Regions from separate parts of the Anoxybacillus sp. FSL W8-0382 genome, predicted to be linked through region 2. Evidence: predicted binding sites of a transcription regulator. Region 2 holds the regulator's gene; the other holds the start of a gene.
What was found. The regulator LexA, encoded in region 2, represses DNA repair genes until DNA is damaged. The targets are predictions, from matches to a motif close to CGAACATATGTTCG.
Positions count from the first base shown of each region.

Region 1: the regulator LexA is predicted to act here: its motif matches at 6,677-6,690, upstream of uvrB (excinuclease ABC subunit UvrB).

Region 1 covers NZ_JBBOPX010000001.1:2,473,290-2,486,116, forward strand. The annotation lists gene NSS60_RS13145 (PspC domain-containing protein) at 1-118, opposite strand, end outside; gene NSS60_RS13150 (DUF4870 domain-containing protein) at 115-420, opposite strand; gene NSS60_RS13155 (IS4 family transposase) at 430-1,563, opposite strand; gene uvrA (excinuclease ABC subunit UvrA) at 1,782-4,634, opposite strand; gene uvrB (excinuclease ABC subunit UvrB) at 4,638-6,611, opposite strand; gene NSS60_RS13170 (CsbA family protein) at 6,719-6,943, opposite strand; gene NSS60_RS13175 (PDZ domain-containing protein) at 6,945-8,111, opposite strand; gene NSS60_RS13180 (MerR family transcriptional regulator) at 8,290-8,715, shown strand; gene NSS60_RS13185 (S41 family peptidase) at 8,755-10,191, opposite strand; gene NSS60_RS13190 (murein hydrolase activator EnvC family protein) at 10,366-11,631, opposite strand; gene ftsX (permease-like cell division protein FtsX) at 11,651-12,544, opposite strand; gene ftsE (cell division ATP-binding protein FtsE) at 12,534-12,827, opposite strand, start outside.
Region 2 covers NZ_JBBOPX010000001.1:1,549,622-1,567,805, forward strand. The annotation lists gene NSS60_RS08230 (response regulator) at 1-62, opposite strand, end outside; gene NSS60_RS08235 (cytochrome c biogenesis CcdA family protein) at 89-793, opposite strand; gene NSS60_RS08240 (YneF family protein) at 907-1,119, opposite strand; gene tkt (transketolase) at 1,239-3,242, opposite strand; gene NSS60_RS08250 (DUF896 domain-containing protein) at 3,391-3,621, opposite strand; gene NSS60_RS08255 (YneB family resolvase-like protein) at 3,628-4,323, opposite strand; gene yneA (cell division suppressor protein YneA) at 4,339-4,641, opposite strand; gene lexA (transcriptional repressor LexA) at 4,789-5,406, shown strand; gene glnA (type I glutamate--ammonia ligase) at 5,451-6,785, opposite strand; gene NSS60_RS08275 (MerR family transcriptional regulator) at 6,840-7,244, opposite strand; gene NSS60_RS08280 (methionine gamma-lyase family protein) at 7,346-8,614, opposite strand; gene hflX (GTPase HflX) at 8,628-9,875, opposite strand; gene NSS60_RS08290 (trimeric intracellular cation channel family protein) at 10,020-10,628, shown strand; partial or broken gene NSS60_RS08295 (steroid 3-ketoacyl-CoA thiolase) at 10,664-10,915, opposite strand; gene spoVK (stage V sporulation protein K) at 10,935-11,864, opposite strand; gene hfq (RNA chaperone Hfq) at 11,981-12,205, opposite strand; gene miaA (tRNA (adenosine(37)-N6)-dimethylallyltransferase MiaA) at 12,241-13,176, opposite strand; gene mutL (DNA mismatch repair endonuclease MutL) at 13,279-15,105, opposite strand; gene mutS (DNA mismatch repair protein MutS) at 15,119-17,683, opposite strand; gene NSS60_RS08325 (outer spore coat protein CotE) at 17,759-18,184, opposite strand, start outside.

The sequences.
Region 1 (12,827 bases), 920 kb from region 2:
ATAATAGCGCGACAAACAATAAACGTACAACCGTAGCGTCCATATTCATGTGAGCGGCTAATCCGCTTAACACACCTGCAATCATGCGATCATGACGAAGCCTTACAAGCTTTTTCATTCGTACATCCCTCCCGATTGTTGTAACACTTGAACTCCTTTAATAATATTCCAAACAATAACGACAACATGTACAATGCCACCGATCACAATGCCGATAAACGGAAGACCGATCCATCCGTCTACTCCTGTGATAGCGAAAATCATAAACAGTCCACCCGTAGCAACCACAATTGCAATAGGGATGAGATGAGATAAAAACGATTTTTTCGCATGTTCTTTCACTCGTTCATGTTTCGTGACAAAATAAACGATAATCGGAAATAAAAACGGGGCAAAAAATACACTGAAATAACATAACACGGCTGTTGATTATCCAAAATTAGGCATACTCCTCCCATATATTCGGGCATACTCAAATAAGACAGCTGCCATCTCGGATTTCCATTCGAGAGGAAGTTGCCCAGAGAAAAAACGACGGACAAACGAAAGAAAGGTAAGGGACGAGGTTGTCCGTTTTTCCGTTCGATGATATAGCCATCTCAGTAACACATAAGCGATAAATGCCGCAAAAAGTTGGTTGTATACCGCATGCTCGTTGTTGCCAAATAAGGTCGGAACGTTTAGATATTGCTTGATCCATCGGAAAAACACTTCCACTGTCCAACGTTCTTGATACATCTCGGCAATCTTTTCCGCCGATGCCTCTAAGACGTTCGTGACCACACGGATTTCATGCCCGTTCGCATCCTGAAAGATCACGACGCGATGGCGCTTTTTGGAACGACATTGTTTCGTTCCTAACTGGCAAGTAAAATCCGCCACAATAGAAGAAGAGGAGGAAGAAAGGCGCTTTAGGCTCTTTTTTTGATGGATCTCGACATTGTCTTTCATCCGAATCACAAACGGTTGCTTCTGTTCGACAAACCGATCGAGGCGTTCAATTTTAAAGTACGCTCGATCTTCGACAAGAACCGTTTGTACGTCTGTGAGCCGCTCTCCCACCGGTCCATCGTGGCGCAACCCTACGGTTTCTACGATGTCGCTCGGCATTTGTTGCTCAGGGGAATACGCGACGTGCATTTTCACTCCGGATCGTTCCCCATGATAGGGTGCCCATGTCAGGCGGTTTTTCCCCACGGTGACGGTCGTGGAGTCTACTATACGCAATGCTTTTGGAAAGCGAAGCGAACGGCGGGTTTGGCGATTGCACTTAGAAACAACCAAAGCAAATAAGCGCTTCATCACCTCGTACGGAACTTCTTTCGCTTTCTTAGAAACCGTCGAGTAATGAAACGTCGGCAATCCGTACATTTTCGCCACATCGGCACCATGACGGAAACTTTTCCATTCGTGAAGTGCCGCCAGCAGAAAAAAATCAACCAACGTGCGCACCGTAAACGTCCGCGAAGTGTCATGGTAGCCAACGGCTTCGGTAATCGACTGGAGATCTTCATCAGAAACAATTTTTTGCATCAAATTTGGGAGTGTGGTATGCTTGTGCATAGAGAGCACCTCCTAGGTTTGTTTGTGTTGTTACTTACATTCTACAGGAAAGGTGCTCTTTTTTCTATGTTTTTTATGGATATTATTGGTTAATCAACACGCCTGATAACATAACGCCGCAAGCAACTTATTTCCTTCCATTCGCATCATCTCCCTTTTTCTTTACTTATACATACGATTGTTGGAAAGGAAAGTTTCGTATAAAAAAGCCGAGCGCATTATACGCTCGGTATACGTTGGCGCATGCGTTCGCGATCGCGTGCCAAAATTGGCTGCAAATACTTCCCGGTATACGATCGCTCAACTTGCGCCACTTCTTCTGGCGTACCTACCGCAACGATTTGTCCACCCCCATCGCCGCCTTCTGGTCCAAGATCAATAATATAGTCTGCCGTTTTAATGACGTCTAAGTTATGCTCGATGACAAGCACCGTATCTCCTTGTTCTACAAGCCGTTGCAGAACATGTAATAAACGGGCAATATCATCCACATGCAAACCTGTTGTCGGCTCATCTAAAATGTATAACGTTCTTCCTGTCGAACGACGATGCAATTCAGATGCCAACTTCACCCGCTGCGCCTCGCCACCAGAAAGCGTTGTAGCTGGCTGTCCGAGTTGCATATAGCCGAGTCCGACGTCGTAAAGTGTTTGTAACTTTCGTTTAATTTTCGGGATATTTTCAAAAAACGTCAGCGCTTCTTCTACTGTCATATCGAGCACTTCAGCGATATTTTTATCTTTATATTTCACTTCCAACGTTTCGCGATTATATCGTTTACCGTGACATACTTCACATGGCACGTATACGTCCGGCAAAAAGTGCATTTCGATCTTTATAATCCCATCGCCACGACACGCTTCACAGCGACCGCCTTTCACATTAAAACTAAACCGTCCTTTTTGATATCCACGCATTTTCGCTTCATTTGTCGTTGCGAATAGATCACGAATATCATCAAAAACGCCCGTATACGTCGCCGGATTGGAGCGCGGTGTTCGGCCGATTGGCGACTGGTCGATGTCAATGACTTTATCTAAATAGTGAATGCCGCGAATGTCTGTATGCTCTCCCGGTTTTACTTTTGCATGATGTAACTTTTGCGCTAACGCTTTATGCAAAATTTCATTAATGAGCGTACTTTTTCCCGAACCGGATACCCCCGTCACCGCAACAAACAGCCCGAGAGGAATGCGAACATCGACGTTTTTTAAATTGTTTTCCCTAGCTCCAACGACTTCAAGCCAACGACCGTCTGGCGTTCTTCGTTCAATCGGGAGCGGAATAAACTTTTTCCCTGATAAATATTGACCGGTTAATGAATGTGGATCATTCATCACTTGTTCAGGTGTACCTGCAGCGACAACTTCTCCTCCGTGCGCCCCTGCTCCCGGTCCGATGTCAATTAAATAATCTGCCGCAAGCATCGTATCTTCATCGTGCTCGACGACAATGAGCGTATTTCCTAAATCACGCATGTTTTGCAATGTCGCAATTAACCGATCGTTATCACGCTGATGAAGTCCGATTGACGGTTCGTCTAATACGTATAATACACCGGTTAACCGCGATCCGATTTGCGTCGCTAATCGAATACGTTGCGCTTCTCCACCTGACAATGTCCCTGCCGCGCGGTTTAACGTTAAATAATCGAGCCCAACATTTTTTAAAAAGCCGAGACGCTCAACAATTTCACGCAAAATTAAATGAGCGATTTTTTGTTCTTTTTCCGTCAATTGAAGCGTTTCAAAAAACGTCAGCGCTTCATTGACCGACATCGCCGTCACTTCCCCGATATGTTTGCCGCCAACGAAAACCGCTAAACTTTCTTTTTTCAAACGGTTGCCATCGCACGCCGGACACGGTTGTTCGGTCATATATTTTTCCATTTGTTCACGCACATAATCCGATGTCGTTTCGCGATAACGGCGTTCGACGTTGCGCACGACACCTTCAAACTCCACATACGTTTCGCGCACATGGCCGAAGTCGTTTTCATAGCGAAAATATATTTTCTCACCGTTCGATCCATACAATAAAAGATCGAGCTGTTGTTTTGGCAACTGTTTCACAGGCACGTCCATATCAATGCCGTAATGACGACATACCGTTTCTAACAGCTGCGGATAATATTGCGAGCTTTGTGGTTCCCATGGCGCGAGCGCGTGTTCACGAAGCGTCAGTTCTTTATTTGGAATGACTAAATCGAGATCGACTTCCAACTTTGCCCCTAACCCGTCGCACGATGGACACGCACCGTACGGGCTGTTAAACGAAAATAAACGCGGCTCTAGTTCACCGATTGAAAAACCGCAGTGTGGACAAGCGTGATGTTCACTAAATAACAACTCTTCTTGTCCGATGACATCGACGAGCACTTTACCGTCCGCAAGCTTCAACGCCGCTTCAAGCGAATCAGCCAGGCGCGACTGAATACCTTCTTTCATGATGATGCGGTCGATGACCACTTCGATCGAATGCTTTTTATTTTTTTCAAGTACGATGTCTTCAGATACATCGCGCAATTCCCCGTCGATGCGCACGCGTACATATCCTTGCTTTTTTATTTCTTCTAACGTTTTGACGTGCGTCCCTTTCCTTCCCGAAACGATCGGAGCTAAAATTTGCATTTTCGTCCGCTCTGGATATTGCATCAGGCGGTCAACCATTTGTTCAATTGTTTGCGACGTAATTTCAATGCCATGCGTCGGACAAATCGGACGTCCGATACGCGCAAACAATAAGCGCAAATAATCGTAAATTTCCGTCACTGTTCCAACTGTTGATCGTGGGTTGCGGCTTGTCGTTTTTTGATCGATTGAAATGGCGGGTGACAGCCCTTCAATCGAATCGACATCAGGCTTATCCATTTGCCCTAAAAATTGCCGGGCGTATGCCGACAACGATTCGACATATCGCCGCTGCCCTTCCGCGTAAATGGTGTCAAATGCAAGCGATGATTTTCCCGAGCCCGATAAGCCGGTAAGCACAACGAGCTTGTTGCGCGGAATGACGACATCAATATTTTTTAAATTGTGCGCTCGTGCACCTTTGACGACGATATGATCCATTCGTTACACCTCCGCTTTCAATTCTAAAATGAGATCGCGCAGTTCGGCAGCACGTTCAAAATGAAGAGCTTTGGCTGCTTCTTTCATTTCTTGTTCGAGTTTGGCAATAAGCGCAAGGCGCTCTTCTTTTGATAAATGACGGACATCTTTCGTTTCATACGCTTCTTTTTCTTCCGCGGCAAATGTCGCACGAATGACATCTGGAATGTCTTTTTGAATCGTTTTTGGCACGATGCCATGCTCACGGTTATACGCTTCTTGAATCGCACGTCGCCGCTTCGTTTCATTGATCGCAATTTCCATTGATTTCGTGATCGTATCGGCATACATAATGACATGCCCATTCGCGTTGCGCGCCGCTCGTCCAATCGTTTGGATGAGTGAGCGCTCAGAACGTAAAAACCCTTCTTTATCGGCATCTAAAATCGCTACAAGCGACACTTCTGGGATATCAAGCCCTTCTCGCAATAAGTTAATGCCGACGAGCACATCATATTTGCCTAATCGTAAATCGCGAATAATTTCAATTCGTTCTAGCGTCTTAATTTCCGAATGCAAATACGCCACTTGAATGCCGATATCTTTTAAATAATCGGTTAAATCTTCCGCCATTTTTTTCGTCAACGTCGTCACAAGCGTGCGTTCTTTGCGAGCGATGCGCTTTTGAATTTCATCGACTAAATCGTCAATTTGCCCTGCGATCGGTCGCACATCAATCGTCGGGTCTAACAATCCTGTCGGACGAATAATTTGTTCAACGACTTCTGGACAATGTTCAAGCTCATACGGACCTGGTGTCGCAGATACGTAAATCACTTGATTCACTTTTTGTTCAAATTCTTCAAACGTCAATGGCCGGTTATCGAGCGCCGATGGCAAACGGAAGCCGTGTTCAACAAGCACTTCTTTTCGCGCTTTATCACCGTTATACATGCCGCGAATTTGCGGCAATGTCACATGCGATTCGTCAATCACAATTAAAAAGTCGTCAGGAAAATAATCTAACAACGTATAAGGCGTTGAGCCTGGTGGACGCAACGTCAAATGACGCGAATAGTTTTCGATGCCCGAACAAAATCCCATTTCCTTCATCATTTCAATATCGTAGCGCGTCCGTTGTTCTAATCGCTGCGCTTCAAGCAATTTTCCTTGTTCACGCAGCTCGCGAAGCCGCTCTTCTAATTCCTTTTCAATATTTTCAATGGCCAGCTTCATTTTTTCTTCACGTGTGACGAAGTGGGATGCTGGGAAAATCGCCACATGTTCTCGCTCTGCCATCACATGTCCTGTGAGTGCATCCACTTCGCGAATGCGCTCAATTTCATCACCAAAAAACTCAATGCGAATACAATGCTCATCGCGTGAGGCAGGGAAAATTTCGACGACATCTCCGCGCACCCGAAACGTTCCGCGACGAAAATCAATATCGTTTCGTTCATATTGAATGTCGACAAGTCGGCGCAACAAATGATCGCGCTCGATTTCCATGCCGACGCGAAGCGAAACGACAAGTTCGCGATATTCTTCTGGAGAACCTAAACCATAAATACACGAAACGCTTGCAATAATAATGACGTCGCGTCGTTCAAATAGCGCAGACGTTGCGGAATGGCGCAATTTATCAATTTCGTCATTAATGCTTGCATCTTTTTCAATATACGTATCTGTTTGCGGAACGTACGCTTCCGGCTGATAATAATCGTAATAGCTGACAAAATATTCGACCGCGTTATGCGGAAAAAATTGTTTAAACTCGCTATACAATTGCCCTGCTAACGTTTTATTATGCGCAATGACTAACGTCGGTTTATTCACTTGTTGAATGACGTTTGAAATCGTAAACGTTTTTCCTGTTCCTGTTGCTCCAAGCAACGTTTGATGTTTTTTTCCTTGTTGAATCCCTTCGACAAGCTTCGCGATCGCTTTCGGCTGATCGCCCTGCGGCTTATAAGCGGATACTAATTGAAATGTGTCCACAATCGTCCCTCCACTTCATTTCTATTTTCATTGTACCATATGACGAAACCGAAAAGCGAAAAATACGAACAAATATTCTATGAAAAAACCTGCCCATTTGGACAGGTTTACGACTGTTTTTGCTTTTCTACCATTCGTTTCGCATATAAAAATCCGACGATGAGCGACGCTATATCAGCAACAATTTCATACAATTGATCGGTATATCCTTTCACATACGATGCTACGAGCAACGCGACAGTAAGCAGTGTACCGACATAATGGTTATACGTCACCCGCGTAAATAAAATAACTAGCAACGCCGGTACAATTAACGCTAACAAAAACCACATACTATCCCTCATCTCTTACGAATAACAGCCCGAGTTCGTGATGTTCCCCTTCAAATAAAGCCGATTGCGCAAAGCGAACTTCCCCGCTCTCGTTTAATACTTCTAGCTTACAAAATGCACGATTATGTTGCAATGCTGCGTAAAATTCATCTTCCGTCACGACCGGTATACCGTTTACCTTCACAATTACTTCTCCGACCGAAAGCGCCATTTTATGTGCTGGCGTATCCGGCAACACGCCTAAAATAACAAGCCCATTCGTTCGTTTTGTAAAATACGGAGGGCGCTTTTGTTCATACAACTTTGCTGATAAAGCAATCCACTCTCTCCATAAAATAGCCACAACAGCACTAACGATCGCAAGCGGCTTCAACCAGTAGCTGCCGATAGCCAATAAGCTAACAACCGATGCTAGCCAGCCGATACGCTTCGCTGTCCATTTCACTAAATAAATAGGCATTCCTGTTTGCACGCGTTGGGAAAACCCAAGTAAAAACGGCACGAGAACGAGCGAATACGTCTCACCGCCTGAAATGATCGGCCACCACGCTCCAAACGGCGTCACTCCCTCTCCTGGCACAGGAATAATAAAAGGTACGAGCCAAAGACGTTGCATCATTTGTTCACCGATGACAAGTCCCCGCTTGCTCGTTACAAGCCGCGGCGAGCTAAGCTCTGCTCCTTCACGGTAAACGAGCCACATTTCGACAAACAAAAGCAATCCGATTAAAAGCGCGATGGCAGTCACATTTGTTTCCGTCATATGCGGGAAAAAGCGCGCAAAAAATGGCTGTGCCCACTCCATTTGCGCAAAAAAACTAACGGTAAATATAACGATACTACCTACATATGCAGGCGATAACAGCCGAAGCTGCATAAAAAAACTGCATACGATCGTCACAATCGTCCAAAAAACGAGCGTATCATTCGGAATGACAAGTCCAACGCCAACGGTTACAATTGAAAAAACAATGGCAAGCCAACTGCGTGAGCGAATGAGTGCACGCAGCTCACGAGAAGAACGATAGACGCGCGTATGAAAATCCCGTCTTTCGCGTTGCACACGACGCCAGCCAATAAACCATGCAAATATGATTGCATAATATAACAACGGTTGTAACCAAAACGTTCCGAGCGCTTTTAACCACACAAATCCCCATGCTTCCATTTCCATCAACTCCATTTTTTCGGGTGGTCTATTTTGTATTGTAACAAATTTCAAGCATTTATTGTTGACGAAAATTCACTTTCTTTGCCGAATAAGCACTAGTTTTGTCAACATGCAAGGAGTTTCATAAAAAATGTCTAACTTTTTTCAACATATCATTCGGAAGGAGCGTGGGACAATGGAACTAAAGACGAGCGCGGTCGCGAAACGACTTGGGGTATCGACAAAAACGGTGCAACGGTGGGTAAAAAAGTATAACATTCCATGCAAAAAAAACGAGACAGGACATTATGTGTTTACGAACGAAGCGGTCGAACAACTAGAAAAATATAAGTTTCTCGGCATAGAGGAAGAAGAGAAGGAACATGTCGATTGGGAAGAGGTAGAACAACGTCTCAATGAACTCGAACGAAAAATTGACCAAAAAGCAGATGACGTTGTCTCGTTTCAACTATTGCAACATCGGCGAGAAATAGAAGACATGCTCCAATACATCCAACGGCTCGAGCAACGAATTGTTGACCTCGAACATCAACAACAAACGAAACTTGTTCATGAGCAACCAAAACAAACACGACGTGGCATTATTAGCCTCTTTTTATAAAAGTGTCCCCCTGCCTTCAAAACGGACAGGGGGACCTTTTTATTTCGCAATAAGCTGTAATGCTTTTTTCAATTGCTCGTCATATCGTTCGTCACGAACCGCTTCCATCACTTTTGTTTGCAACATATTCGCTGTTTGTTTATCAATTTTTCCTGTCACTTGTAAGCCGTTTGCTTTTTGGAACGATTGAACAGCTTGCTCGGTCTGTTTGCTGAAGTAGCCATCTTCGCGACCTGGGTCAAAACCGAGACCTTTTAACATTTGTTGTGCGCTTTTCACTTGTTCGTTGTTCATGTCATATGCCAACGGCTTATCGATTTGAAGCGGATGAGCATAGAAAAAGTCAGGCTGTTTTACTTTCACATCCGGTTCAATGCCTTTTTGATGAATCCAATTTCCGTTCGGTGTGAGCCATTTATATAACGTTAATTTAATATGGCTGCCATCATCCATCGGCAACGCTTGTTGTACCGTTCCTTTTCCGAACGTTTTTTCACCAACAAGCGGATAGCCGCCTGCTTCTTTTAACGCTGCGGCTAAAATTTCTGATGCCGAGGCGCTTCCGTTATCAATAAGCACAACAATTGGATAATCTTTTTTCTTCGTTATATTGGAGAAGAAGCGTTGTTTATCACCATCACGTTCTTCAATTTGCACGTACGGTTTATCTTTCGGAACAAGATCTTTTAAAATATCTTCCACGCTTTGTAAATACCCTCCCGGATTGCCGCGCACGTCGATAATGAGCCCTGCGATTCCTTTTTTCTCAAACTCGGATAACTTCTTTTTAAAATCCTCTGCTGTTTTTTCCGCAAACGATGTAATTTCAATATAGCCGATTCGTTTGCCGTTCACTTCCTTTATGGACGCATATACCGTTTCGATCGGAATTTCGTCACGAACGACTTCAATCGTTAAAACGCCGCTAACTCCCGGACGAATGACTTCTAAACGAGCAATCGTTCCTTTTTTCCCACGAATTTTTAATACCGCTTCATATAAGTCAAGTCCTTCTAAACTTTCGCCGTTCACTTTAATAATTTGATCGTTTGGACGAAGCCCAGCTTTTTCTGCAGGCGACCCTTTAAATGGGGCAACGATCGTCACTTTGCCGTCGACCATGCTCACTTCCGCTCCAATTCCTTCGAAAGAAGAATCAAGCGACTCGTTAAACCGCTCCGCTGTTTCTTTATCCATATAAACGGAGTATGGATCTTTTAACGTCGCAATCATTCCTTGAATCGCACCGTCAATGAGCTGCTTTTCATCTACGTTTTGAACGTATTTTTGTTTAATCATGCTGTATGCTTGTTCAATTTTTTGTAGTTCTTCGTTCGATGGCTTCTCCGTTGTTGTTGGGATGTTGATCGTCATCGTTGACGTATCGGAAGAAAGCGACTGCATCCCGACATACGTCACCCCAGATCCGAACAACATCGATAAAGCCATGAGTGCTGCGATTGTTTTTTTATTCATGTTTTGCCTCCTCACCCTTCGATACATGAAAGGCATCACACCGTGTGCGATGCCTGTTTGTTTTCATTATATGAATAGCTTGTACTGTTCATAACTGATGAAGATGTATTTATTTTACACCGAGCGTACCGTTTTCTCAACCAATACGCAAAAGCACAGCAGGCAAGCTGTGCTTTAAAACGGAACGTATTGCATTGGATTTACCGCATTCGATTTTGATGCATTCCAAGGCCCACGATGCAACTCAAAATGCAAGTGTGCACCAAACGAACGACCTGTGTTGCCCATATAGCCGATCATTTGACCTTTGCTGACGTTTTGTCCTTCACCAACAAGGCGGGACTCAAGATGGGCATATACTGTCGTGTACACTTGCCCATCAATATAATGCATGATAAAAATGACGTTTCCGTAACTCGGGGAATAGTATGAGCGGTAAACATACCCGTCAGCAGCTGCCACGACAGGAACGCTAGCACCACGCTTACCAATGTCTGCACCGTAGTGGAATTCACCCCAACGCGGGCCAAATGTCGATGTAATTGGACCGTTCGCTGGACGCATAAACGCCCCGTCAGATACAGGAGGCAAACTGCCACCGCTCTCTGATGACGATCCGCGGCTTGATAATGCTCGTTTCCGCGCTTCTTCCTGTTCTTTTTGGCGACGAATCATTTCTTGCAATTGGTTTTTCATCGCCGCTTCTTGTTTTTCAAGCAACTCTTTTTCTTCTTCTAAAGCGAGCTGTTTTTCTTCCTCATGTTTTTGCTCTTCTTTTAACTGTGCCATTAATTTTTCTTTCGCTGCAATTTGTTCGTTTAACGTTTGTTTTAACTTTTGTAGCTCATTTAGCTGCTCTTGCAAGCGAACTAAGTTATCGTTTAGTTCTTCCTCTTTCGCTTCCTTTAGCGCTTTATCTGCTTCTTGCTCTCTAATCATTTGACGGTCTGCCTCAAAAATGGTCGCAACAGCGCTCATTCGATCAATAAAATCGCTAAAACTTTTCGCACCAAGCAACACGTCTAAATAGCTGACAACTCCTCCGCTTTCTTGCAGCGAACGCGCCCGCTCTTTCAACAACTCATTGCGCTGCTCAATGCGCGCTGTGACTTCCTCGATTTCTTTGCGAAGCGCAACAATTTGTTGTTTCGTTTCTTCAATGTTTTGCTGTTTTGTACGAATATTGGCGCTTGTTTCTTCTACCGCTAAATCTAGCTTTTTAATTTCTGCATCTAATTGCTCTTGTTCTGCTTTCAATCGCTCAATTTCTTGTTGCGACTGTTCAATTTTATTTTCAATCGTTGACTGCTTTTGTTGTACATTTTTTATTTCTTCTTTTTTCTGTTGAATATCGCGCTTCGTCACCGCATGCGCAGGCGCAGCTACACTCGAAACAAGCAACATCACAGCGACAACAATCGTTCCCCATCTTTTTCGCACCGTAAACCCCTCTCTCTTTCTATACTTTTAAAAATCGTCTGACGGACATCATGCTTCCCCATATGCCGATACATGCACCTAATAAGACGAGCACAGCCGCCACTTGCCATGCAAACGGATAAAATGGGAGAAGTTGAAAAAATGTATCTTTTAATCTCGGGTACAATAAATCAAATATGTACGAATAGGCGGACAGGACGATGGCAATTGGCACAATCGAACCTAATACACCGAGCCATAGCCCTTCAAGGAAAAACGGCCAGCGAATAAATCCGTTAGTCGCCCCTACTAATCTCATAATCTCAATTTCACGACGACGGGCAAAAATTGTAATTTTAATCGTATTTGAGATGAGAAACATCGCCGTAAATAATAATCCGACAATGAGCGCCAATCCGACGTTGCGAATCGTCGTCGTTGCCGCAAATAGCTTTTCAATTTGTCCTTTCCCGTATTTGACTTTGCTGACAGAAGGCAAAGTTTCAATTTGTTTTGCGATTTTTTCTGTATCAAGCGGATTTTTTGCTTTCACAATAAATACATCGCTTAACGGGTTGTCTTGTTCAAATAGACGGAACGATTGACCATCTTCTCCAAAGCTTTCAATCAATTTTTGTAGCTCTTCATCTTTAGATGAATACGCCACTTTTTCCACGCCAGAAAGAGCTTCAAGCTTGGCTCGAAGCGCATCTTTGTCTGCGTCTGTTGCACTTAAATCAACATGCACACGAATTTCAACATCGCGCTCAATTTGCTTCGTTATATGTTGAATATTGAGCATAATGACGAGAAACACGCCGACAAGCAAAAGCGTCACCGTAACAGCACTAATGGACGCAAACGTCATCCAACCGTTTCGTCCGAGACTTTTAAAACTTTCACGAAAATGACGACGAAGGGTGTTAAGCCTCATAACCGTATTCCCCCTTCACTTCGTCGCGCACAATTTTCCCGCGTTCAATCGCAATGACGCGCTTGCGAATCGTATTGACGATTTCACGGTTATGTGTTGCCATGACAATCGTCGTTCCACGATCGTTAATTCGCTCGAAGATGTCCATAATTTCCCAAGATGTATCTGGATCTAAATTTCCCGTCGGTTCATCAGCAATAACAATTGCTGGGTTGTTGACGATTGAACGAGCGATCGACACCCGCTGTTGCTCTCCTCCAGACAATTCATCAGGGTAAAAGCG
Region 2 (18,184 bases):
AAAATATTTGCTAACGTCATACGCATAAATTTTGCATCATCGACAATTAAAATTCCTGCCATTTCCTTTCCCTCCACACCATAAGAAACTAGAAACCTGTAAAGCCACCAAATATGTTTGTCATATAAATCGTAATTTTCGTCATCCAATCAAAAAACAGTACAACCCCCATGCCTATCATGACATATCCGCCGACTTTCATTAGCTTAACATGATGTTTCCGAATCCAACCCATTTTCCCAATAAAAAACGATAAAAGCAAAAAAGGCAAAGCAAAACCGAGTGAATACGCCGTCATATACACTACACCTAAACTTGGGTTTGTCGCTGCTAGAGCAATCACGGATACTAAAATCGGACCTGTACACGGCGTCCAACCGGCAGCAAACGCCATGCCAATAAGAAAAGATCCGATGTAACCTGATGGACGTTGTTGAAAGGATAAACGACGATCCGTCATTAAAAAGGTCGGCTTAAAGATGCCGATAATAACAAATCCGAAAAACACCATCAGTATTGCACCAATTTGCCGAATAAGATCTTGGTACGTATGAAAAAAACGTCCAAGAATCGATGTGCCGAAACCGATCGCAATAAAGATAAAAGAAAAACCGAGCAAAAAAAATAACGTATGTAACAAACTTCTTTTTTGTAACAATGCATAATCAGACTTTAAATCACTAACTGAAACTCCCGTAATATATGATAAAAAGGCTGGGTAAAGCGGCAAACAGCAAGGAGAAATAAACGACAACACACCTGCCCCAAACGCAACAAACAGTTGAATGTCCATATGATTGGCACTCCATTCTTTCTTCATTTAGCTATATTTTATCAAAAAAATACAAATACGGGCAACAGCTTCTTTCCATGCTAAAAAAGACACTCGTTGTGAGTGCCTTACCTTTATTTCAACTGATTGTTCATCGCTTTCATCATTTGGTTGATCTTTTTTTGCGATGGCGTCATTCCCATTTGCATCATCATCATTCGAATCATTTGTTCATTAATCGGTGGATTTTTCTTTAAGTAGTTCATCATTGTTTTACGCGCGATAAAAAATCCGAGCGCAACGCCAGCAGCAAGCGCTACAATGCCTACTAAAATCATTTCCCACATATTTTTTCCTCCTTCATGTTGTCTACACTACACTATACTAAACAATAACGGTTTGTACAATATGTTCAGTAAAAAATCTTTATGCGATAATAAAACGGGGAGCTCATCTCCCCGTTTTATTATTTGTTTAACAACGCTTTGACTCGGGCAACAACGTTTTCCACTGTAAATCCGTATTCTTGCATAATTTTTTCTCCAGGGGCAGAAGCTCCAAAGCGATCAATGGCTAAAATATCGCCTTCATCGCCTGTATAACGCTCCCAACCAAGAGATGAGCCCATTTCAATCGCAAGACGTTTTTTCACACGTTTTGGAATGACGCTTTCTTTATACTCAGCTGGCTGAGCCTCAAAACGGTCCCATGAAGGCATGCTCACAACAGAAACATGAATTCCTTCATTCGCTAACGCTTTTTGTGCCTCTACTGCTAGGCTAACTTCTGAACCAGATGCTAGCAACAGGGCTTGTACTTCTCCTTGAGCTTCAGAAACAACATACGCTCCTCTTTTCACTCCTTCATACGCACGCTCTGCTGTTGTCGCTAGCGTAGGAAGGTTTTGACGTGTCAACACAAGCGCTGTCGGACGATCCGTAGATTCTACCGCTAACCGCCATGCAGCTGCTGTTTCGTTCGCATCTGCCGGACGAATGACGCATACATTTGGCATCGCTCTTAATGAAGCGAGTTGTTCAATTGGCTCATGCGTTGGACCATCCTCACCAACAGCAATGCTATCGTGCGTAAATACATATGTGACAGGCAATCCCATAAGTGCAGCAAGTCGAATCGCTGGACGTAAATAATCTGAAAAGACGAAGAACGTACCACCGTACACTTTTACACCGCCATGGAGCGCCATACCATTTAACGCTGCGCCCATCGCAAATTCACGTACACCAAACCAAATGTTACGACCTTCATAACTTCCAGGTAAGAAGTCTCCTGCTCCTTTAATCAACGTTTTATTTGAACCTGCTAAGTCTGCGGATCCACCTAAAAATTGTGGCACAACTTTTGCGATAGCATTCAATACTTCTCCAGAAGAAGCACGTGTTGCTAGACTCTTCCCTTCAGCATATACAGGCAACGCTTTTTCCCAACCTTCAGGAAGTTTACCTTCAATCGCCATTTTTAGCTGTTTCGCTAAATCTGGATATGCTTTTTCATATTCAGCAAATAAAGCATTCCACTCAGCTTCTTTTTTCTCTCCGGCTTCTTTAACTACTTTTTCAAAATGAGCATATACTTCATCTGGAACGTAAAAATCTTCTTCAAACGTCCATTTATATGCTTCTTTTGTTAACTTAATTTCATCTTTACCTAGCGGAGCGCCATGTACATCAGCTGTTCCCGCTTTGTTTGGTGAACCGTAACCGATTATTGTTTTTACTTCAATTAACGTCGGGCGCTCCAAATCTTTTTGAGCTTCAGCAATCGCTTGAGCAATTTCTTCAATGTTATTTCCATCTTCGACACGAATATATTGCCATCCATACGCTTTGAAACGTTGCTCAACGCTTTCTGAAAACGAAAGATGTAATTCGCCATCTAGCGAAATATCATTTGAATCATAAAGAACGATGAGGCGGCCAAGTTTTAAGTGACCAGCTAACGAAGCAGCTTCAGCAGAAACTCCTTCCATTAAATCACCGTCGCCGCAAATCGCATATGTAAAATGGTTAATAATTTCGAAATTGTCTTTGTTGTATGTAGCTGCTAAATGACGCTCTGCCATCGCCATTCCAACAGCCATCGCAATCCCTTGCCCAAGCGGTCCAGTCGTTGCTTCGACACCTGGTGTATGACCGTATTCGGGATGCCCCGGTGTTTTACTTCCCCATTGGCGAAACTGCTTAATGTCTTCCATCGTAACATCGTAGCCACTTAAATGAAGCAAGCTATACAATAACATCGAACCGTGTCCTGCCGATAATACAAAGCGGTCACGATTAAACCATTTTGGGTTGCGCGGATTATGGTTCATAAACTTTGTCCATAGCGTATACGCCATCGGTGCAGCTCCCATCGGCATTCCTGGGTGACCTGAATTTGCTTTTTCAATGGCATCGATCGACAATGTGCGAATTGCCGCAATCGACAATTGTTCGATAGAGTGTGTCATCATCTTCATCCTTTCATTTGCAAACATTCTCATCTTTTATGATATAGAAAAGTACATGAAATGTACAACAATTCACAACACTTTTTTTTGACAAACTGATAAAAAAAGAGAGAACATCTATACTTGTATGCTCTCCATGATAGGCGTATTAATGCAGGCGTTTTTTCTTACTATCCTTTAATTTTGTTGGTGTGACATCATTGCCATTTGGATCAATCACTTTTACAGCATGCAACGTTTCAATCATCGACTCGCGAAACGCTGCAATATACTCAGCGCGGAGCTGCAGCTGCTCTTGCTTCTCTTCCGCTGTCAGCCCTTCTAGTTTTGCTTTTTTAGCTAATGCATTAATTCGTGCAATTTTTTCAGAAGATAACATTCAACCTCATTCCTTTGTATTGATTTTTTTGCTCGTATCATCATACAAAAACTTTTCTTTGTTGACAAGTTGTTCGTATTCTTTGTATCGCCGATGAACAGTCGCTTTAGATACATCATAACCAAATGAACGAAGCGTAGCCGCAATTTCTGTAAACGTTAAGCCATTTTGGCGTAAACGAACAATATCTTCAATCGGCACATCTTTCCGATCGCGTCCAGCGTGTCCACCAATGTTGCGCAAATTGTTTTCTGGACGATATCCGTTTTGGACAGCTCGTTGCATACCGCGTTTAATTTTTAAGTTATGTATCTTTCTTTGGTATTCTTCAACAATACTAATAATCTCTAACACCATCGAGTCTGCTTCTGATAATTGAAGCTCCCCGCGATGACTTACCGTATACACGCGAATCCCTTCCTTTTGTAAACAACGAAGAAGAGCAATTTTTGCATTTCCTCGTCCAAGTCTTGTTTCATCTTGAACGAGAACGACGTCGATGCGATGTTGTTTCATCGTATCAAGCAACTCCATAATTCCTTCGCGTTCAATGTCGTAACCACTTGCCTGTTCTTCAATGATCTTGATCACATTCATTTCGTATTCCTTAGCAAGTTGCTGAAGCTCTTCTTTTTGTCTTTGCAGCGATGTTTCTTGTGCCTCTTTTGTCGTACTTACACGACAATAAATAATCGCGTTCATCCGTCATCCCTTTCTTTATGGTTTATTAGCAACGAGCTGATTTTCGCTATTTGATTTTAACACAGGTATGACAATTTTCTCACCAACGATCAATTGATCGTCTGAACGTTTATTTACTTTCATTACCCATTCAATGAATTGTTGCCGTGACAATTGATGTTCATGTTTATATTGCTCTGCAAGCCCCCATAGTGTATCGCCAGCTGATACCGTAATCTCCACATATTTTTCTTTATCAACAGATTGTGTGACATGCACAAATGCCCATACAAACAAAAAGCTAAATAAGATCATTATTATATAATGTATTTTGCTCATCAAACCTACCCCCCAAGAACATTTGTTTGTATTTATGATAACGCGAACTTTTGTTCGTGTCAACTATTTCTCGAACTTATGTTTGTATCCATGTACGAATATATGTTATAATGTGGACAAAGATTGAAAAGGAAGAGGTGTATAAAGATGGCGAAATTATCAAAACGACAACAACAAATTTTGGACTTTATTAAACAAGAAGTGCGCACGAAAGGGTATCCACCATCTGTGAGGGAAATTGGCGAGGCAGTTGGTTTAGCTTCAAGTTCTACCGTTCACGGACATTTAGCTCGTTTAGAAAACAAAGGGTTCATTAGACGTGATCCAACAAAACCTCGTGCCATTGAGATTTTGGACGAACATGAATCCATCCCGAGAACAAATGTCATCAATGTCCCAATCGTCGGAAAAGTCACAGCCGGACAACCAATTACTGCAATTGAAAATATTGAAGAATACTTCCCCCTCCCAGAACGGTTCGTCTCACCAGATGATCAAGTATTTATGTTGCAAATTGTCGGAGAAAGCATGATTGAAGCCGGTATTTTAGACGGAGACTACGTAATCGTCCGTCAACAACAAACAGCAAATAATGGGGATATCGTTGTAGCGATGACGGAAGATCATGAAGCGACAGTAAAACGGTTTTTTAAAGAAAAAGATCATATCCGTTTGCAACCTGAGAACTCTTCAATGGAGCCGATCATTGTCCAAAACGCTACAATTTTAGGAAAAGTCATCGGCGTATATCGATCTATCCATTAAGAAAAAGAAACGGAAAAAAGCTAACGGAAAAACCGTTAGCTTTTTTAGTAAAGGCTCATATATTGTTCACGTTCCCATGGATGCACAGCCGTGCGAAACATATCCCATTCAATTTCTTTCGCTTCGACAAAGTGTTCGAATAAATGTTTACCAAGCGCATTAACAATTACTTCATCCGATTTTAAGTTTTGGAGCGCTTCTGCTAATGTCGCAGGTAAGTCAACAATACCTTCTTCTAAACGCTCCTCTTTTGTCATCACATAAATGTTGCGGTCAACTGGCGCAGGAGGCGTCAACTTGTTTTTAATTCCATCTAGTCCGGCCGCCAATAATACAGCCATCGCTAAGTATGGATTAGCTGCTGGGTCTACGCTACGCACTTCAATGCGTGTGCTCATGCCGCGTGACGCCGGGATACGAATAAGCGGGCTACGGTTGCGTGCCGACCACGCCACATAACAAGGTGCCTCATAGCCTGGAACAAGACGTTTGTAAGAGTTTACCGTTGGGTTTGTTACCGCTGTAAAGTTTGGCGCGTGTTTTAACACACCTGCAATAAACTGTAATGCTGTTTCACTTAGTTGTAGCTGACCGTTCGGATCAAAAAAGGCATTTTCACCATTTTTAAAGAGCGACAAGTTACAATGCATACCAGATCCGTTTACACCAAAAAGTGGTTTTGGCATAAATGTCGCGTGCAAACCGTGTTTACGTGCAACAGTCTTGACGACAAGCTTAAATGTTTGAATGTCATCACACGCTTTTACCGCATTTGCATACTTGAAGTCAATTTCATGTTGCCCTGGCGCAACTTCATGGTGAGACGCTTCAATTTCGAATCCCATCTCTTCTAATTCTAATACAATATCCCGTCGGCAGTTTTCTCCTAAATCGGTTGGTGCTAAGTCAAAGTAGCCGCCATTATCGTTTAACTCTAATGTAGGCTCTCCTTTTTCATCTAACTTAAACAAGAAGAACTCTGGCTCTGGCCCTAGGTTGAACTCTGTAAATCCGAGCTCCTTCATTTCTTTTAGTACACGTTTTAAGTTGTAACGCGGACATCCCTCAAACGGTGTACCATCCGGATTATAAATGTCACAAATAAAGCGTGCCACTTTTCCTTTTTCAGCTGTCCATGGGAAAATAACGAATGTATCTAAATCTGGGTACAAGTACATATCTGATTCTTCGATGCGAACAAATCCTTCGATCGATGATCCGTCAAACATCATTTTATTATCGAGCGCTTTTTGTAGCTGGCTCACTGGAATTTCTACGTTTTTAATCGTGCCGAGAATGTCAGTGAACTGCAAGCGAATATACTTTACATTCTCTTCCTTTACAATACGAAAAATGTCTTCTTTTGTGTACTTAGTCATACATATTCCTCCCCCAAAATGAAAAGATCATTTATGTTAAAAAACATAAATTTTTTAATGAAAAAAACGAGCGATATCGCCTTGACGAAGTGAAGCGCGATTAAAGCGACCTGCTTGCATCAGCTCGGCACGCAAAAGTTTGCGCAACTCCGCTTCCGACAAACCTTGCTTCATGACTTTCGGCGCAACAGGTGGCGTTGCTTCAGCGTGTTGTTGCTGACGTGAAGCAAAAATTTGTTTAATTCCCGCCAAATTAACCCCTTGCTCGATTAGATCTTTAATTTCAAGCAACCGATCCACGTCATTAAACGAGAACAACCGCCGATTACCTTCTGTCCGTGCAGGTGAAATAAGACCGTGTTCTTCATAATAACGGATTTGACGTGCTGATAAATCTGTTAACTGCATAACGATACCGATAGGAAATAACGGCATGGAGCGACGAATTTGACTATTCATGTCGACCCCTCCTTACGTAATACGTACTTTTATTTTATTCTATGTTACTCTATATGTCAATGATACGTTATATTTTATTACATATTTTTTTCTGAGAGATTTTATAATTGAATCAATTGTTTTTCGAGCAATCGATCAATCGCCATGCAAACAGCGATTTTGACATGTGAGTACGTTAGTCCCCCTTGGACGTATGCAACATATGGAGGCCGAATCGGGCCATCGGCTGATAGCTCGATGCTTGCCCCTTGTACAAACGTCCCCGCCGCCATAATGACATCATCCTCATAACCCGGCATGTAATTCGGATATGGAGTAAAATGCGAATTGACAGGAGAGACGAATTGAATGGCTTGACAAAACGCAATCATTTGTTCTGCATCGTCAAATTGCACGGACTGAATCAAGTCCGTACGCTTCGCATCCCACGTCGGATACGTGTTCATTCCGATTCGTTCAAGCATAGCTGCAGTAAAGACCGCGCCTTTTAACGCTTGTCCAACGATATGGGGGGCCAAGAAAAAGCCTTGATACATTTCTTGCAAACTGTACAAGGAGGCGCCTGCTTCCGCACCAATTCCTGGCGAGGTCATACGATATGCACACATATTGATATATTCTTTTTTACCGACGAGATATCCTCCCGTTTTTGCTAATCCGCCACCTGGATTTTTAATAAGTGAACCCGCCATTAAATCGGCGCCAACATGGCACGGCTCTTGGTTTTCCACAAATTCTCCGTAACAGTTATCAACAAACACAATAACGTCTTGTTTGATTGCTTTGACAAAATCAATCATCTCTTTTATTTCGGCAATAGTAAACGATGGTCGAGGATCGTACCCTTTCGATCGTTGAATACCAATCATCTTTGTCCGTTCGTTGATCGCCTGTTTGACTGCTACAAAATCGACTTTTCCTTCTGGAGTGAGCGGTACGCTCTGATAGCCGATATGGAACTCTTTTAACGAACCGATACCTTTGCCGCGAATGCCGACAATTTCTTCGAGTGTATCGTACGGTTTGCCGGTAATGTACAAAAGTTCATCGCCGGGACGTAAAATACCAAATAAGGCAATCGTAATGGCGTGCGTACCGGAAATGATTTGTGGGCGAACGAGCGCCGCTTCCCCACCGAATACATCCGCATACACTTTTTCAAGCGTATCACGTCCGATGTCATCATAACCATATCCCGTTGATGGAATAAAATGAGCATCGCTCACTTGATGGTGACGAAAACTCTGCAAAACACGATATTGGTTATAGTCGATTCGCTCGTCAATTGCCCGATGAACTGGGGCAATTTGTGCTTCAATTTCTTTGACGAGCGCTTCAATTTTTTCTCCATGAGTTAAATGTTGAAACATAAAACAACCCTTTCTATTTTTGATATGTTTTTAGTTGTGCTAAAAGTGGATGTTCCGACAATATGTAGCCGCTACATTCATACATGCCACTTTGTTCATTGTAATATATGTGCTGCACAATTGTTTCTGCTTTTAGCTGTGCGAGCAGTTTCCCCTCAAATGCAGGAATCGCTACATCGTAACGTTCCATCGCTTCGATCATGTGTGATTCAATAAATCGGCGCAGCTTTTGTACATCTTGTTCACTAAACGCACTTACTAATATATAGTCTGTTTTCGGGCTTGGAACAAAGCTTGGAAGAGTGATATCACGTTTGTTATATACAGTAGCGATTGGAATGGTCGTCGCCTCCAATTCTTCAAGCAAGCGATAGACCGTTTGTTCATGTTGAATATAATCAGGATTCGATGAATCGACAATATGTAAAATCAAATCGGCTTCTTTCACTTCTTCTAACGTCGAACGAAACGCTGCAACGAGCGTTGTCGGCAAGTCTTGAATAAAGCCGACCGTATCCGTCAACAGCGCGGTATAACCGCTTGGCAGCACAAGCTTTCTAGTGAGCGGATCTAACGTAGCGAACAATAAATTTTCTTCCAACGCATCCGCGTTCGTAAGCCGATTAAAAATCGTTGATTTGCCAGCGTTCGTATAGCCGACGAGCGCAATTTGAAACACAGCGTTTTTCTTCCGCCGCTCACGATACCGTCCACGATGTTCGACGACCGCTTTTAGCTGCGCTTTAATTTCATCGATGCGACGACGAATATGACGACGATCAGTTTCTAGTTTCGTTTCCCCCGGTCCCCTCGTTCCAATTCCACCACCTAAACGAGAGAGTTCTACACCTTGCCCACTTAACCGCGGCAAGATGTATTGCAATTGAGCAAGCTCGACTTGCAATTTCCCTTCTTTAGAGCGGGCGCGGCTTGCGAAAATGTCTAAAATAAGCTGCGTCCGGTCAATGACACGCACGTTTAATACCTTTGTTAAGTTGCGGTTTTGGCTTGGTGACAATTCATCATTAAAAATAACAACATCTGGTTCAAACTGTTCAATAAGTCGAACAAGCTCTTCCACTTTCCCTTTGCCGATATATGTCGCCGGATGGATCGTGTCCCGTCTTTGTGTGAGGCTTATGACTACTTCACCATTTGCCGTATGAACGAGCGAGGAAAGCTCTTCCATCGAATACGAAAACCGTTCATCATCAACATGTGGTAACTGACACCCAACAATAATCACTCTTTCTTTTTGCATATTTTCCCTCTTTCCTGTTGAACGTCTGTTCTCATCATAACAAATCTTATGTAAAAGTGCTATGACTGAAAAATGAGCATTGATTTTTTTATATTTTATACATAAAATTTTAACGTGATGTTACAGACAGAAAGGAATGCGACGATGACTTGGGAAGTATTAAGTATGATTGGCACCATCGCCTTTGCAATTAGCGGAGCTATTGTTGCTATGGAAGAAGAATACGATGTTTTAGGAGTGTATATTCTCGGGATTGTAACTGCATTCGGCGGCGGTGCTGTACGCAACGTATTAATTGGTGTACCTGTATCGATCCTCTGGCAGCAACAAACTCTTTTTTTGATTGCGTTTATTGCGATGACGATTGTCTATTTGTTTCCGCAAAAAATGCTACCACATTGGCAGCGGTGGGGGAACTTTTTTGATGCCCTCGGTCTTTCAGCGTTCGCTATTCAAGGAGCGCTATATGCTGTTCAAATGAATCGTCCGTTGAGTGCAGTCATCGTCGCTGCTGTATTGACCGGGAGCGGTGGGGGAATGATCCGCGATGTATTGGCCGGAAGAAAACCGCTCGTATTACGGGATGAAATTTATGCTGTGTGGGCCATTGTCGCTGGCATTGCAGTCGGAACCGGAATCGCACATTCTTCAATTAGTTTGTATGTATTGTTTGTTATTGTTGCAACATTGCGCATTTTATCGTATACATATAACTGGAAATTGCCAAATAAGTCGTTGAAGGCAGGAAACTGAAACCGGATGTCTCGATGGAGACATCCGATTTCTTTTTATTCTTCCCACCGTTCGATGATGGTCGCAGTGGACATGCCGTGCCCAATGCAAATCGTTAATAAGCCGTAGCGCCCCTTTCGTCGTTCGAGTTCGTGAACGAGGGATGCCATCAGTTTCACGCCAGTTGCGCCGAGCGGATGGCCTAAAGCGATAGCACCACCGTTAACGTTCACTTTCGAAAGGGGAGCACCGATCTCTTTTTGCCAAGCGAGGACGACAGGCGCAAACGCTTCGTTAATTTCGACAAGGAAGGTTTCCCTCCCCTATTTATTCAACAACTAGGTCACGTTCACGTATAATCATTAATTCTTTTTTATCGTAACGCCCTTCGTGCAACAGACGTACCGCTTGTTTTCGAATTGCTTTTTCAATCAAATTTCGAATGTAACGGCCGTTGCTAAATTTTCTTTGATATCCGTCGGCTAATAGTTGCTCAATATGTTCACGTAGCTTTCGTTCTGCTTCATTAGTAAGCTCGTATTCTCTTATATGAAGCATTTGTTTTGCAATTTGTACAAGTTCCTCTGCTGTATAGTCAGGAAATTCAAGTATTAACGGAAAGCGTGACGGCAATCCTGGATTTAAAGATAAAAAATAGTCCATTTCGGCTGGATATCCTGCTAAAATAACGACTAAGTCATCAGAAAAATCTTCAATTCCTTTTACTAACGTATCAATCGCTTCTTTTCCAAAATCTTTCTCCCCTCCACGCGCAAGGGAGTATGCTTCGTCAATAAATAAAATACCTCCACGTGCTTTCTTAATTAAGTCACGTGTTTTATTGGCGGTATGACCGATATATTCGCCAACTAAATCCGCACGTTCTGCTTCAATAAAATGTCCTTTAGATAACACATTCATTTCTAAAAATAACTTACCAAGAATACGAGCAACTGTCGTTTTCCCAGTCCCGGGATTCCCTTTAAAAATCATGTGAAGAGACTGTTTATTTCCCTTTAATCCATTTGCTTGACGTGCTTTATTAATGTATAACCATGCGTAAATTTCCTTAATTAATTTTTTCACTTCACTTAGTCCAACTAACTCATCTAGTTCCTTCTGAATCTCTTTCAATACTGCGTGTTGATGATAATCAATGCGATTCGGTGTTTCTTCTTTCGGTAAATAATTAACGTTTTTCGCATTAAGCACGATATTAATTTGACTTTTTGTTTGCTTCATCGTCAACTCTGACAAGGCAACGTCACCTCTCCTTCATCGTTGCTTCTTTTATCAATATACGCTACCATCGCCCATTTCGTGACAAATGCCTAACGAAAAAATCGCCCACCGATATAGGTGAGCGATATATCTTACTCAATCTCAATTTTTACGTTTTTTTGTGGTGCAAATGTGGAAATGGCATGTTTATAAATTAATTGTTGTTTTCCATCCACTTCTAACAATACTGTGAAATTGTCAAATCCTTTCACTAACCCACGCAATTGAAATCCATTTAGCAAAAATACAGTAACCGTTGTTTCTTCCTTCCGCAATTGGTTTAAAAACTGATCTTGAATGTTTATCGTGTTTTTCATTGCTTCGTCCTCCTCTTTTTCTCTCTACATTACGTTTACATATTCGACTGAAAGTGAAACTTTCCTTCTATGTAATGCAAAATTTCATTGACTCGTCTTTCAAATATTGTATCATCGGTCATGTCAAACCATTGAACAGGCATTTGATTTCGGAACCATGTGAACTGACGCTTTGCGTAGCGACGAGAGTTTTGTTTCAATTGTTCGATTGCCTCTTTCAGCGTAAGCATTCCGTCAAAATACGCATATAACTCTTTATAGCCGATTGCCTGAATTGCTTGACAGTCACGTAAACCTTGTTTATATAATCGTTTCACTTCTTCAATCAACCCTTGATCAATCATTTGATCTACTCGTTGATTAATACGTGCATATAGCTTCTCTCGTTCCATTGTCAATCCAATAAGTGCTACGTTATATACCAGCTGACGTTTTTGCTCTTTCAGCCATTCTGTCATTGTTTTTCCTGTACAATGATAAATTTCTAACGCACGAATGACACGACGAACGTTATTCGGATGAATGCGTTCTGCACTTAAGGGATCAATTTGTTTCAGTTGTTCATACAACTCATCAGGTGAACAACGTTCAAGTGACTGGCGATACAAGTCGTTAGAAGGGGCGTCTGAAAATTGATAATCGTAAATAACAGATTGGATATATAGCCCTGTACCACCAACGATGATCGGAAGTTTTCCTCGTTTCGTTATATCTTTAATAAGTGAACGGGCAAGCGTCTGAAACTCTGCCACAGAAAAAGATTCATGCGGCTCCTTTATATCTAGTAAATGATGTGAAATACCTTCCGTTTCTTCTTGACGAATTTTAGCTGTTCCAATATCCAATCCTTTATATACTTGCATCGAATCGCCATTAATAATTTCCCCGTTTAAGCGTTTCGCCAATTGTATACTCATTTTCGTTTTCCCTACAGCCGTTGGACCGATTAACACAACGACTTTCTCTCCCATAAAATACCACTACTTTCCATTCTAATTCACATTCATCTATTATAGACAAACAATATGCATTTTATCATTTCATTTTGAAAAAATGTGAAAAAACATCCATTTTCACATGACGCGTTTAAACATTTTTTCTAATTCATACGTAGAAAAATGAATAATAATTGGGCGACCGTGCGGACATGTAAACGGATCGCTCGTTTTTCGCAACGATTCGAGCAACGCAAATATTTCATCGTTACGTAAAAATTGATTCGCTTTAATCGACTGTTTGCAACTCATCATGATGGCAGCTTTTTCTCTTAGTTGCTTCATATCCACTTTTTTCATCGTTAACACTTGCTTAATCATTTCCTCAATAATTTCTAATTCTTCCCCTTTCGGAAACCATTGGGGATGAGAACGAACAATAAAACTGTTATGACCAAACGGCTCTAAAAACACACCACAAGCAGCTAATTGATCACGGTAACTTTCAATAAGTACATACTCACTTGATGAATAAGTAAGCGTCAATGGGATAAGCAACGGCTGTAACTCATTTGTAACGGTTGCTAGTTTTTCACGAAAGTATTCGTATTTAATTCGTTCTTGAGCAGCATGTTGATCAATAATATATAGCCCGTTTTCATTTTGGGCTAAAATATACGTCCCATGCATTTGACCAATCGGATATAATGGCGGAATGCGTTCTTGCTCCATCTCTCCTGTTACATGTTCGCTTGGAACAACGGATTCTACATCAAGTAGTGTGACATCTTGATCACGAACACGTTCATCACTTTTCTCCAACACGATTCGCTCTTCTGTTTTCTTTTCTTGATCACGATATATCTCCGTTACACGAGGTGACATCGTATTCGATTCTTTCACGATATGTTCAAACGAAAACGTTTGTTGTTCTGCTTTCGTTTTTTCTACTCGCGGTGCCGTTACCTCAGGAATTAACGTCTTTTTTTGAAATGATTGGCGAATCGTTTGTTGAACAAGCTCGTTTAACTCGGCTTCTTTACTAAAACGCACTTCCAATTTTGCTGGATGAACATTCACATCTATAAGAAGCGGATCCATCATAACATTTAAAAAGGTAATCGGATGCCGTCCAATTGGGAGAAGCGTATGATATCCTTCTTCAATCGCTTTATATAACGAATAGTTTTTAATATACCGTCCATTTACGATCGTCGTCATATAATTCCGAGACGCACGCGTCACCTCAGGTAAAGCAACGTAACCGTCAATTGTAAAATCGAGCGTCTCCGCATGAATCGCAATCATTTTTTTGGCGACATCCAATCCGTAAATCGCTGCCAATACTTGCCTTACATCCCCATTTCCGTTCGTATAAAACAGTTGTTTTCCGTTATGTGTTAACCGAAATGAAATATGCGGATGTGCAAGCGCTAGACGATTTATCACATCAACAACATGACCAAGTTCCGTATGAATGGTTTTCATATATTTTAGACGCGCTGGCGTATTGAAAAATAAATGAGAAACGGTAACATCTGTTCCTTTTCGACTGCTTGTCCGACCATGCTGCACAAGTTCTCCACCTTTTAAAACGAGCCACGTCCCTGGTCCTTCACCGGTACTCGTCTTCAGTTCTAAATGTGAGACGGAAGCAATGCTAGGCAACGCCTCTCCTCGAAAGCCGAGCGTACGAATACGAAACAAATCTGCCTCATCTTTAATTTTGCTCGTTGCATGTCGTTCAAACGCTAAAAAACAATCTTCTTCCTCAAAACCATCCCCATTGTCAACGACACGAATTTTCGCTAATCCCGCTTCTTCTAACTCCACTTCAATGATCGTGCTATGAGCATCAATCGCATTTTCAACAAGTTCTTTCACGACAGAAGCCGGGCGCTCTACAACTTCCCCTGCCGCAATTTTATTCGCTAACGCCTCATCAAGCTTACGAATTTTCCCCACGTTTTCCCTCCTTTCACTTTAATAATTTTTGAATTTCGTATAATTTATTCATTGCTTCTAACGGTGTCATATCAAGTAAATTAAGAGATTGGATACGCTTGATCACTTCTTTTTCTTTTTTCGATGCACTTGAGCGCCCTTCGTCGCGTTGTTCTTCAAACATGCTTAACTGCTCAAACTGCTCTCTATTTTCTTTAACGATCGGTGTTGCATTTGTCTCAAATTCCCGCAAAATTTGCTCCGCCCGCTGAATTAAGTCTAACGGCAGCTTCGCTAATTGCGCGACATGAATGCCGTAACTTTTATCCGCTGGACCTTCTTTAATTTGATGCAAAAAGATAACGTTACCGTTTTCTTCAACTGCACTCACATGCACATTTTTTAAACGCGGCAATTGTTGTTCAAGCGCTGTTAATTCATGATAGTGGGTACTAAATAGCGTTTTAGCGCCGATACGATCATGAATATACTCAATCATCGCTTGCGCAAGCGCCATCCCATCGTATGTGGATGTTCCGCGACCAATTTCATCAAACAAGATGAGGCTGTTTTGTGTTGCGTGAACGATCGCATGACGCGCCTCAAGCATTTCTACCATAAACGTACTTTGCCCGGCAACTAAATCGTCAGCCGCTCCAATGCGCGTAAATACTTGATCAAAGATCGGTAATACCGCTTCTTCCGCCGGGACAAAACAACCAATTTGTGCCATGATCGCCGTTAATGCGATTTGACGCATATATGTGCTTTTTCCAGACATATTCGGACCTGTAATAAGCAACATTTCTCGTTCAGCATCCATATAACAATCGTTTGGAACATAAACATTTGTTCCTAACACTTTCTCTACAACGGGGTGTCGTCCTTGTCGAACGACAAGACGGCGATCATAAGAAAACTGCGGTTTACAATAATTATATTTTTCACTAACCGTAGCAAAACATTGTAAAACATCTAATTGGCTCATGTATTTCGCTAATTTTTGTAGACGAACAATATATTGTTTCACTTGTTCACGTATAGAAACAAACAGCTCGTATTCAAGTTCCATGCTTTTTTCTTCTGCTTCCAAAATTAGTGCCTCTTTTTCTTTTAGTTCTTTTGTCACAAAACGTTCAGCATTCGCTAACGTTTGTTTACGTTCATATCGATCCTCTGGCAATAAATGTAGATTCGCTTTTGTTACTTCGATATAGTATCCAAATACGCGATTGTAACCAATCTTTAATGATTTAATCCCTGTTACTTCTCTCTCTTTTGCTTCCAACTGTGCAATCCATGTTTTCCCATTACGACTAGCATCCCGGAAGCGATCTAACGTTTCGTTATAACCATCTTTAATGATGCCACCCTCTCTCACGGAAAGCGGTGGGTTTTCCTCAATTGCTTCTTCCAACAATTGAACAAGTTCTTCACATGCATCTAAATGTTTTGCAAATGATTGAACGTGATCATCTTGAATTTGCATAAGAAGTGAGGAAATGAAAGGTACTTGTTTTAACGACTTTTTCAATTGAATTAAATCACGCGCGTTCACATTTCCAAACGCCACACGCCCAGCTAATCGCTCCAAATCATATACACTGCGAAGATATTCGCGTAATTCTTGACGCTCGAAATAATGGATCAACAGTTGTTCAACAAAATGCCATCGCTGTTCAATTTTTTCACGATCTAATAACGGACGATCAATCCATTGCTTAAGTAGACGTCCACCCATCGCAGTCATCGTTTCGTCCAGAAGCCAAAAAAGAGAACCGGTTTTTCCTTTACTCCGAATTGTTTCCGTCAACTCTAAATTACGTTTAGAGTACATGTCGATTTTCATATGTGCATCGACTTCGTACAGTTCGACCGGCTGTAAATGAGCTAAATGTCGCTTCTGTGTTTTTACTAAATAATTTAATAATCTCCCAAACGTCACGAGTAATTTTTCTTGTTTCAAATGTGAAACAATAGACGTACAACCAAGCGGAATGGTTGTTTCATCTTCATACGAAATGGTAATAGTATATCTTTCTTGAAATAATTCCCATTTTTCTTGATACGCTGTTGGAACGACTATTTCTTTCGCGCCAATAGAATAAATTTCATTGAGCACATCTTCAAATGCATGGAGCATCGTCATACGACTTTCTCCAGTCGTTAAATCTGCATATGCAAATCCATACGTACCATCCTCAAATGATGTCAATGAAGCTAAATAGTTATTTGCTTTGTCTTCCAGTTGCTTCCCTTCCATAACTGTTCCAGGGGTAATGAGTTGAACGACTTCGCGTCGCACAACCCCTTTGGCAGTTTTCGGGTCTTCAACTTGTTCACAAATCGCAACTTTATATCCTTTCTCAATCAAACGTTCAATATACATCGCGGCTGAATGATAAGGTACACCGCACATCGGCACGCGTTCTTCTCCGCCCCCGTCACGACTAGTAAGCGTAATTTCTAGCTCTTGTGATGCTTTAATCGCATCTTCAAAAAACATCTCATAAAAATCACCGAGACGAAAAAATAAAAAGGCATCTTTATATTGTGATTTAATTGCTAAATATTGCTGAATCATTGGTGTATAAGCCATGACCTTTCCTCCAACGTCCGAAATCTTGACTTCAATTATTATAACAAAAAATAAAAACTAGGAAGAACAAACTTCCTAGTTTTTATTGCTTCCTTCTTGAAGAAGCTCTTCATCCAACTGTTCTAATTCAGCTTCAATATCCTCATCGACTTCTTCAGATGATGTATCAACAACCGCAATCCGTACTTTTGTTTCCCCGATGACCTCAGCGATGAACTCTCGCTCTACTTCCACAGTTACCTTGTTTCCAGTTGAAGCAATCGTACATTCTAAACAATTTGGTTGCTGAACAACACGTGCAATCACTTCTTGTTCTTCGCTAATGAGTTCTTCGTTACGATACTTCAACGGAATGACATCGGTATAAGATACCGTTTCTGTGAGCACTTCCGTTTTTGTATTATCGTTGTACGAATACCAAACATTCACATCATACTTCCCATGAATTTCAACACTACGATCCACTTTTTTCGCTTCGTACCGATGATTAATAATCCAACA